Regions from separate parts of the Paenibacillus sp. FSL P4-0338 genome, predicted to be linked through region 2. Evidence: riboswitches for the same ligand, from Rfam matches in the RefSeq annotation. Region 2 holds a riboswitch; the other holds the start of a gene.
The links. Region 2 has a riboswitch for cyclic di-AMP ahead of MKZ07_RS26290 (hypothetical protein). Riboswitches for the same ligand answer to the same signal wherever they lie in the genome.
Positions count from the first base shown of each region.

Region 1: it holds a riboswitch for cyclic di-AMP, as region 2 does, so the genes downstream of both, MKZ07_RS33380 (C40 family peptidase) here and MKZ07_RS26290 (hypothetical protein) in region 2, are expected to answer to the same signal.

Region 1 covers NZ_JBBOCG010000003.1:15,939-19,508, forward strand. The annotation lists gene MKZ07_RS33375 (C40 family peptidase) at 64-555, opposite strand; cyclic di-AMP (ydaO/yuaA leader) riboswitch at 560-702, opposite strand; gene MKZ07_RS33380 (C40 family peptidase) at 1,090-1,518, opposite strand; cyclic di-AMP (ydaO/yuaA leader) riboswitch at 1,576-1,714, opposite strand; gene MKZ07_RS33385 (hypothetical protein) at 1,927-2,760, opposite strand; gene MKZ07_RS33390 (M1 family metallopeptidase) at 2,770-3,570, opposite strand, start outside.
Region 2 covers NZ_JBBOCG010000002.1:512,993-516,562, reverse strand. The annotation lists gene MKZ07_RS26300 (glutaredoxin family protein) at 1-120, shown strand, start outside; gene MKZ07_RS26295 (WD40 repeat domain-containing protein) at 227-1,558, shown strand; cyclic di-AMP (ydaO/yuaA leader) riboswitch at 1,764-1,933, shown strand; gene MKZ07_RS26290 (hypothetical protein) at 2,068-2,523, shown strand; gene MKZ07_RS26285 (hypothetical protein) at 3,043-3,240, opposite strand; gene MKZ07_RS26280 (family 43 glycosylhydrolase) at 3,259-3,570, opposite strand, start outside.

The sequences.
Region 1 (3,570 bases), on a different contig from region 2:
AAAAAAAAGCCCTTCTCCAAGATTTCGGCAAAAATCTTGGAAAAGAGCGTAGGTTACAAAGAATTATTGTACATCATCGTTGTCTTGGGAATCCGAAGCTACAGTCTTGTAGGCATCTGTACTCATGATTCGTTTGGCGCCAACGTAGCGGTTGACGTAATAGCTGTCACTCAGCGAACTGATGGTTACACCGCGTGAGGAAGAGGCATGGGCGAATTCGCCGTCACCAACATAGATACCTACATGGGATATGCCCTTACCGCTTGTATTGAAGAATACAAGATCGCCTGGTCTCATCTCGTCACGGGACACGTCAGTACCCATCTGGTACTGAGAGCCGGATTGATGGGGCAGGTTAATGCCGATCTTATCAAAAACATACATTGTAAATCCGGAGCAATCAAACCCGTTAGTTGATGTACCGCCGGATACGTATTTGGTTCCGATGGCTTTGTCGATCACTTTATCCATTTTGGAATCCGCGAAAGCGCTTCCTGCTCCGATTGTGAAGATAATGGACAAGCTTAGTACTGCGGCTGCTAGCTTCTTCTTCAAAAGTAAATACCCCTTCCAATGCCTACGAGGTTAGCTTAAGGGTTCGGTTGAAGGTCCCCTATGACCCCTCTTAGAATAGGAGGTCAATTCACCCAAAGTGGTTCCCCCGTTTCCCTAATTCATTAGGGAACTCGGCACGACTGTTGATTAGGATTAGCGGTTCATTCAATACATGACAAAACCTTTGTTAAAAGCGATTCAATAATTACAAAAATGTTACTAAAAGCTCACTGCGATAATTGTAACAAAGACTAAGGCGCTTGGCAATCACTTATAACATATTAATCCATCTTTTTTGCTGTTTTTTAGAGTTATAGCCCTTTCGAAAGACTCATATCTATGCGCCGGGGTTATTTAATATGATTTTTTCTTTGTTTTTGCAATAAAATGCTGTTTCAAGGCTGTGGATTCGGGTAAAAGGTAGAATAAGGAAAAGGAAAAACCCGGAAATGATTACGGCAATAATCATCCCGGGCTCGTATAAGTTACATTTAGTTGTTAGAGGCTGAAATATTCGGGGTATGCTTCAAAGGTTCAATCGTAAGCGACAGCTTGGTAGGCTGTTGTGCTCATTACTCTTTTGGCGCCAACGTAGCGGTTGGCCCAGTAAGACTGGCTCATCGAACTGATGGTTACACCACGTGAACTGGAGGACTGTGCGAACTTCCCGTTTCCAACATAAATACCGACATGGGAAACTCCGTTACCCAGAGTATTGAAGAACACGAGATCTCCGGAGCGTAGATTGCTCTTGGATATTGTTGTTCCAACTTTGTACTGTGCTTTGGATGTACGGGGCAAGGTAAGCCCGACATTCTTGAACACATACTTGGTAAATCCGGAACAGTCGAAGCCGCTGGTGGTTGTGCCCCCGGTTTTATACGACGTTCCAATGGTTTTTGAAATCACAGTATCCATTTTGGAATCTGCGAAGGCACTGCCCGCTCCGAGTGTGAATACCATCACAAGACCCAGCGCCGCTGCGGTGCATTTTTTCTTGAAATTCTGTCTAATCAAAAGATGTACTCCTTCCAGGGCCTGCGAGGTTAGCTTAAGGATTCGGTAGAAGGTTCCCCTATGACCCCTCTAAAGCGAGATCAATTCACCCAAAATATGGTTCCCCCACTTCCCGGTGCAGGGAATTCGGCGTTTTATGCACCAGAACAGTGACTTATCGGCATTGATTAAATTGCAATAGATACGGAAGATTCTGTTTGAAAGATTACAACTTTGTTACTAGTGGTACAGGCATCATTGTATCAGACGATTTACCCTTTTGCAAATGCTTTTGTCCTTCTCTTCAAGCAAAAAAGAGTCCTGCTCCCTGATGAGGGGCTGTGACTCTTTTTAGTATGCCGCTGTAGCAGCTTATTATTGTGGAAATGATTTACTGGACCAGAGGTGGTACTGGGCAGCGATTCCCCACATATTGAACAGCGTGGAGGGCAGCGGAGCTGCCTGGCGGAGCATAAGTGCCGGCAATCCGGGATAGAACAGAGCAGAGGCGCTACAGAGCAGAATTACGGCCAGGCTTCCCGCCCCCAGAATGACGGAAATACCGATCGAAGGCATCAACACCTTCAGGCAGATTAGCAGCGAGGAGAACATGCCGGTACCTGCGGTATAGCCGAATTGCATATAGAGCAGAAGCTTGCGGACAAGGAATAGATAGAGCAGCCAGCCCAGCACACAGGGCACAAGCTTGAGCAGGAGCTGAACATCGAGAACGCCGCTGAGCAGATGACGGTACATGCGTGGAAGCAGCCAATAGAGCGGCAGGAGGGTTAGTGCCCATTCGGCCAGGCTGAACGCCAGCACCGGCAGCCCATATTTTCTCATTCCCGGGAAAAAGAACAGTCCCCGCGCTCCGTCGCGCTCCTGATGAAGCTCGTGCAGCAGCCCTGCACGGATAAAGGGAGTCAGCAGCAGCCTTAGCACTGTCAGCGCCAGCAGCATCCACAGCCAGTGCTGGACGGCGGGGTCGGTGCGCAGCGCAGTCTGCCCCTCGATATAATACAGCAGCCTGCCTATTCCGCTGCCGCCGGCATTCGCATCCGGGTAGCGTAGCAGGACGGGGACAACCGCACTTTTAATGAATTTGTACAGGAAATAACCCCAGAACAGCCGGTAGATAAATAGCAGAATCAATATATAGAACTGTTCTTTCATGCTGATCCAACCGCGGGCAATTGAACTTTTCACCATTCCTTCACCTCACCAGACAAGAGTTCCGAGCAGGGTTTCAAGCAGAGTAGATGCGCTAAGCGTCCAGCGGGAGAGTGTGCGCGGCTCAAGCTCCGCCATTTTGAAATTATTAAGATGCCTGCTCTCCAGCAGAATGGAATGCCCCGGATCGATCTCTGCGGAGACCAGCGGAGCTTTATACGCTAACTCAAAGGAGGTAGCCTTACCCTCGTCATTCCAGTATTGCTGCACAGTGTACCCGTCTGCGAAGGTGAATTTCACGGGAACATCAGGGTACAGGCTGCCCTTATTGCTTACATCGACCACAGCGTTATAGCGGATCCCCCCGCCGTCGCCGTTGTCCCGTCCGACCGTGAGCCTGATATCATCAACTGCGAAGTCGGGTGCACCCCCGCTATAGACAAAACGCTCAAAATAAGTCTGCCAGGATTGCTTGGTCACTTTCTCCACAACCTTTTGGAAGTCGGCGGTGGACGGATGCTGGAAGCGGTATTTGCGGGCATAGGCGGCGAGGATGGCGTCCATATTCTTGGTTCCGGCGATGCGTTCCATATCCTTCAGCACCAGCTTGCCCCGGATATACACATTGCGCGTGTAGGCATCATCACCAGTGTATTTCCAGGTCTCCAGCGTAAGAGGCTGTGAAGAGGAGACCAGGCTGGACTGAAGCGGCAGGCTTGAGACCACGCCGTATTCCTGTTCCATTAGCCGGTCTTCAGCATAAGAGGTGAAGCTCTCATCAAGCCAGGCTTCTTCGAATTCATTACTGGCCACCAGGCCGTAGAAATACTGGTGCCCGATCTCGTGGAT
Region 2 (3,570 bases):
CAGGAGGAAGTGGAGAAGCTGGGCTTCATGGGCATTCCAGTCACTGTATCCGGGGACCGGGCAGTCAAGGGCTTCAATCTTCCTGGGCTTCAAGAGCTTATGGATGCTGCTGTTCTGTAATATACACAAAGGTGCTGTTCTCTCAACAGGAGCAGCACCTTTTTTTGCGATTCATTGATGTAAAATATGTATATTTATATATATCTGGAACAGGAGGACTGATCAATTGAACTGGCTACAAAATGAGCAGGCTGCCAAATGGCGTGAAGAAGGGCAGCGTTATGCGAGCGACGTTAACCAATTCGTACATAAAGGACTGACTGAAGGCTGGGACAAAGCGGGAAATGAACCCGCAGAGGATACACGCGGGACCCTCGCCGCCAAAATCTATAAGATGATTCGAGGAGCTAATGAGCACGGTGAGATGGCTGAGCTGCGGGCGCAATTGCCGGCGGCAACGTGGCCGCTCTCCGGCCACTTTCAGAAGGAGATGCAGGCGATTCGCGGTATCCATTTCATCAGTGATGATGCTGTGGTATTCAGCACCGGTACCCCCTGGGAGAAGAATGCAGTTGTGGTTGTACATAAGGATGTTATTTCCGTATTCGGCGAGTTTAGCCTGGTTGGGGCATCACCTGATAATCAGTTCTATGCGCTCGCCGGAACTCAGGGGATTACCATTATGCAATCCATGAACAGCACACTTCAGGGCACAGTTGTAGCAACCCTCTCATGGCGTGAGCTGAATGGAACGATTCAAGCGCTGGACCCGGACTTTCCCGTCTTGGACATAGACAGCCTGGACCAGGCGTTACCCTTGGAGCAGGTCATTCCTTTTAACGGGGGCGGGGCGTTATTGCTTGTTATGAGCCAGGGAATTTTCCTGGTCCAGCAATCGGAGGAGAAGCCCTGGGAGGTGAATCTGCTGCATCCTGATCTCGAAGAATATAAAGCAGATGAGATAGAGCACATTGAAATTGACATGCCGCATGGTGCCGTCTCTCCGGATGGAAGATGGATTTCCTATGGCAGCCAGGGCAGTGATCATCTTTTATATGACATAACTTCAGGGCAGGTTCACTTATTCAATCCGGAATCCAGTTACCCGCACTATACTATATTTACGAAGGACCAGCATAGCGTATGGTTCAATGCCTGCCACTTCTATAATGGCGTTACCCTTGCCGTTCCCCTTGAAGATGTGGTAGCAGGAAAACTCCCGGCAGACCAGGAATATCCGCTTGTTAACGAGGAAGCCCGGGTGTATGCAGCGGCAGCGCTGAAAGAGGGTGTTGTCATTGGCGACGCTTATGGCTACTTAAGGCTCATTGATGCAGAGGGGCGGGAGCTGTGGCGTTATTATGCCGGAAGCACTATTTCAGGGTTAGCTATCAATCCGGATGAGACGCTGCTGGCTGTTGGGACTTATGGAGGGATGCTGCACTTCCTGGACCTTCATGCAGCGCAGCGCAGCGACTATGAGATTACAACAGGAACCGTTCGTGAGGTGAAGCGGATCATTGCCTGGAAGAATCAGAAGGTTCCGCTGTGGTGGTGATCTCTGCCAAAAATAAAAAACAGCGCTTGAGCGAGATAAATGGCAGATAATCTGCTACATATAGGTGTTTTAGCTTCCCTATGCACAGCCATTCAGCCATTTGCTGAAAAAAAGGCGAATAGCACTCTTTTCCATTTTTACAAACCCCCTCCGAAAAGAGTATGATTCGTGTTGAAAGCAAATGAATGCATTCATGAAAACAAGCAATGCATGCACGCTGAATTTCCGTCATGTGGAAAACGGGGGAACCATCCGGCCGTCAGGCCGACTTGGGGTGAATCCGAAGGAGAATGCCACGCGCAGGTCTCCGGCAGGTAGGGCGACTCTCACCGTCCGAATCCGACAGCTAACCTCGTAAGCGTAAGGAGAGAGCCCTGATCCGCCACGCTTTTGTGCCAGGCGTCTTACGCCTGTTATCCACAACCGCAGGCAGAGGTCCTCCTCTGCCTGCGGTTTTTTGCGCGCTGGAATGAATTGCACAGTATAGATTCAGAAAGGAACGTGACCACATGCCTGACCCCTTATCGCCCACGGCAGCTGCTGCTGCCGGATTCAACCACTACACCCGGCAATATAGCAGTCCCGTCTATGCGCTAAGCTGCCTTCTGCTGGAAAAAGGCGCCCGCGCCGAGCAAGCAACCACCGCCACCTTCGTGGCACTCCATCCACTATGGCTGAAGAGCAGCCTCTCAGGGGACAGCGCTGCTGCGGCTGCCTACAGAGAGTGCATCCGCCAATGTGCTGTGCTCGCCCGGGATCATAGCCGCTGCGCTGCTACCCTGCTTAATTGGGACGATCACGTTGCCAGTGCCTTATGGTACGGCATCCAGCTCCCCCTGCCCGACATCAGCCAGATCCTGGATTGCAGCATCCCCGAGCTGAAGGCCCGGCTTAGAGGAATACGCGAACAGATGGCAGCCGCCCATTCTGCCTTGCCTGCGGTCCATCGTCCTTCGGCGGGATGAGACTGGGTATAACGCGGGATACGCGGGCTATAGGAATGAGAGCCGCGGAACGAGTTGGATGTGGCGGGATTAGGGTACGGATGTCGAAGAAGGTGATGGATGGTGAGCCATGCGGACTACAGATCCCCTATTTCGGCAAATGGGACCATTCCGAAGGCCATGCGGACTGAGAGGCGCTTAATTAACCTATTCCGCCTCATTTCCCTCTCCACACAGCCCTTTAACGTCCTCTCTGTCCGCAAAGGGGAGAGAATCGGTCTTTTTCACAAAATAAGGGCCTCTGGGTCCCCCTACAAAACAAAATGCCCCCTCAAAGTGGGGCTTTAGCTTCGATAAATGACTCAGGTACTTTGCGGGGATCCCAAAACATATAGATTCTATCAAAAAAAGCCGCAGCATCCGCCGCGACTTAGTCCTTGATTCTCAGCACCAGCATCCATACAGTGCTTGGCTCACCTTACATAGCTCAACCATCCGATGCATCGATCCTGTCTTCGCCAACCGTTCAGTACATAGAACTCAGCTCTTGCCCTTACCACCCTTACCGCCCTTGGCAAACCGCCAAAAAGCCATACAGCAGCCGAGCAATCCGGCTCCCAGCATAAGAGTCTGTAACGCCCCCAGCCAAGCCGACTGAGCCGAGGGGATCAGGCTGCTGACAATAATGAGCAGGATAGAGACCGCGACCAGCACGGGGGTTTGTCTACTTTTCTTCACAACCATTCACCACTCCTGTTAGTAATTCTTAACTCTATAGTACTCAAAATCAGCGTAGGAGTCATGCTGGTGGGCATCCACGGAGCCGATGAAATTGAACAAGCCTGTAAATCCGCCAATCTCCCCCGGCTCCCCGTTCACGCCTTCATCCGACAGATAGAGAGCATCGATATTCTCTGCAAAAGCTTGCCAATCTCCGTTATCCCCGAAGCGGTAAAGGATACTCGCGATGCCTGAATGATAGATCAGCTTGAGCTCCGCTGTGTCTTCAGGGACTGGAATGTAATTGTGGACCAATTCAATACGTTCCCCCAGCTTGGCCTGCAGCAC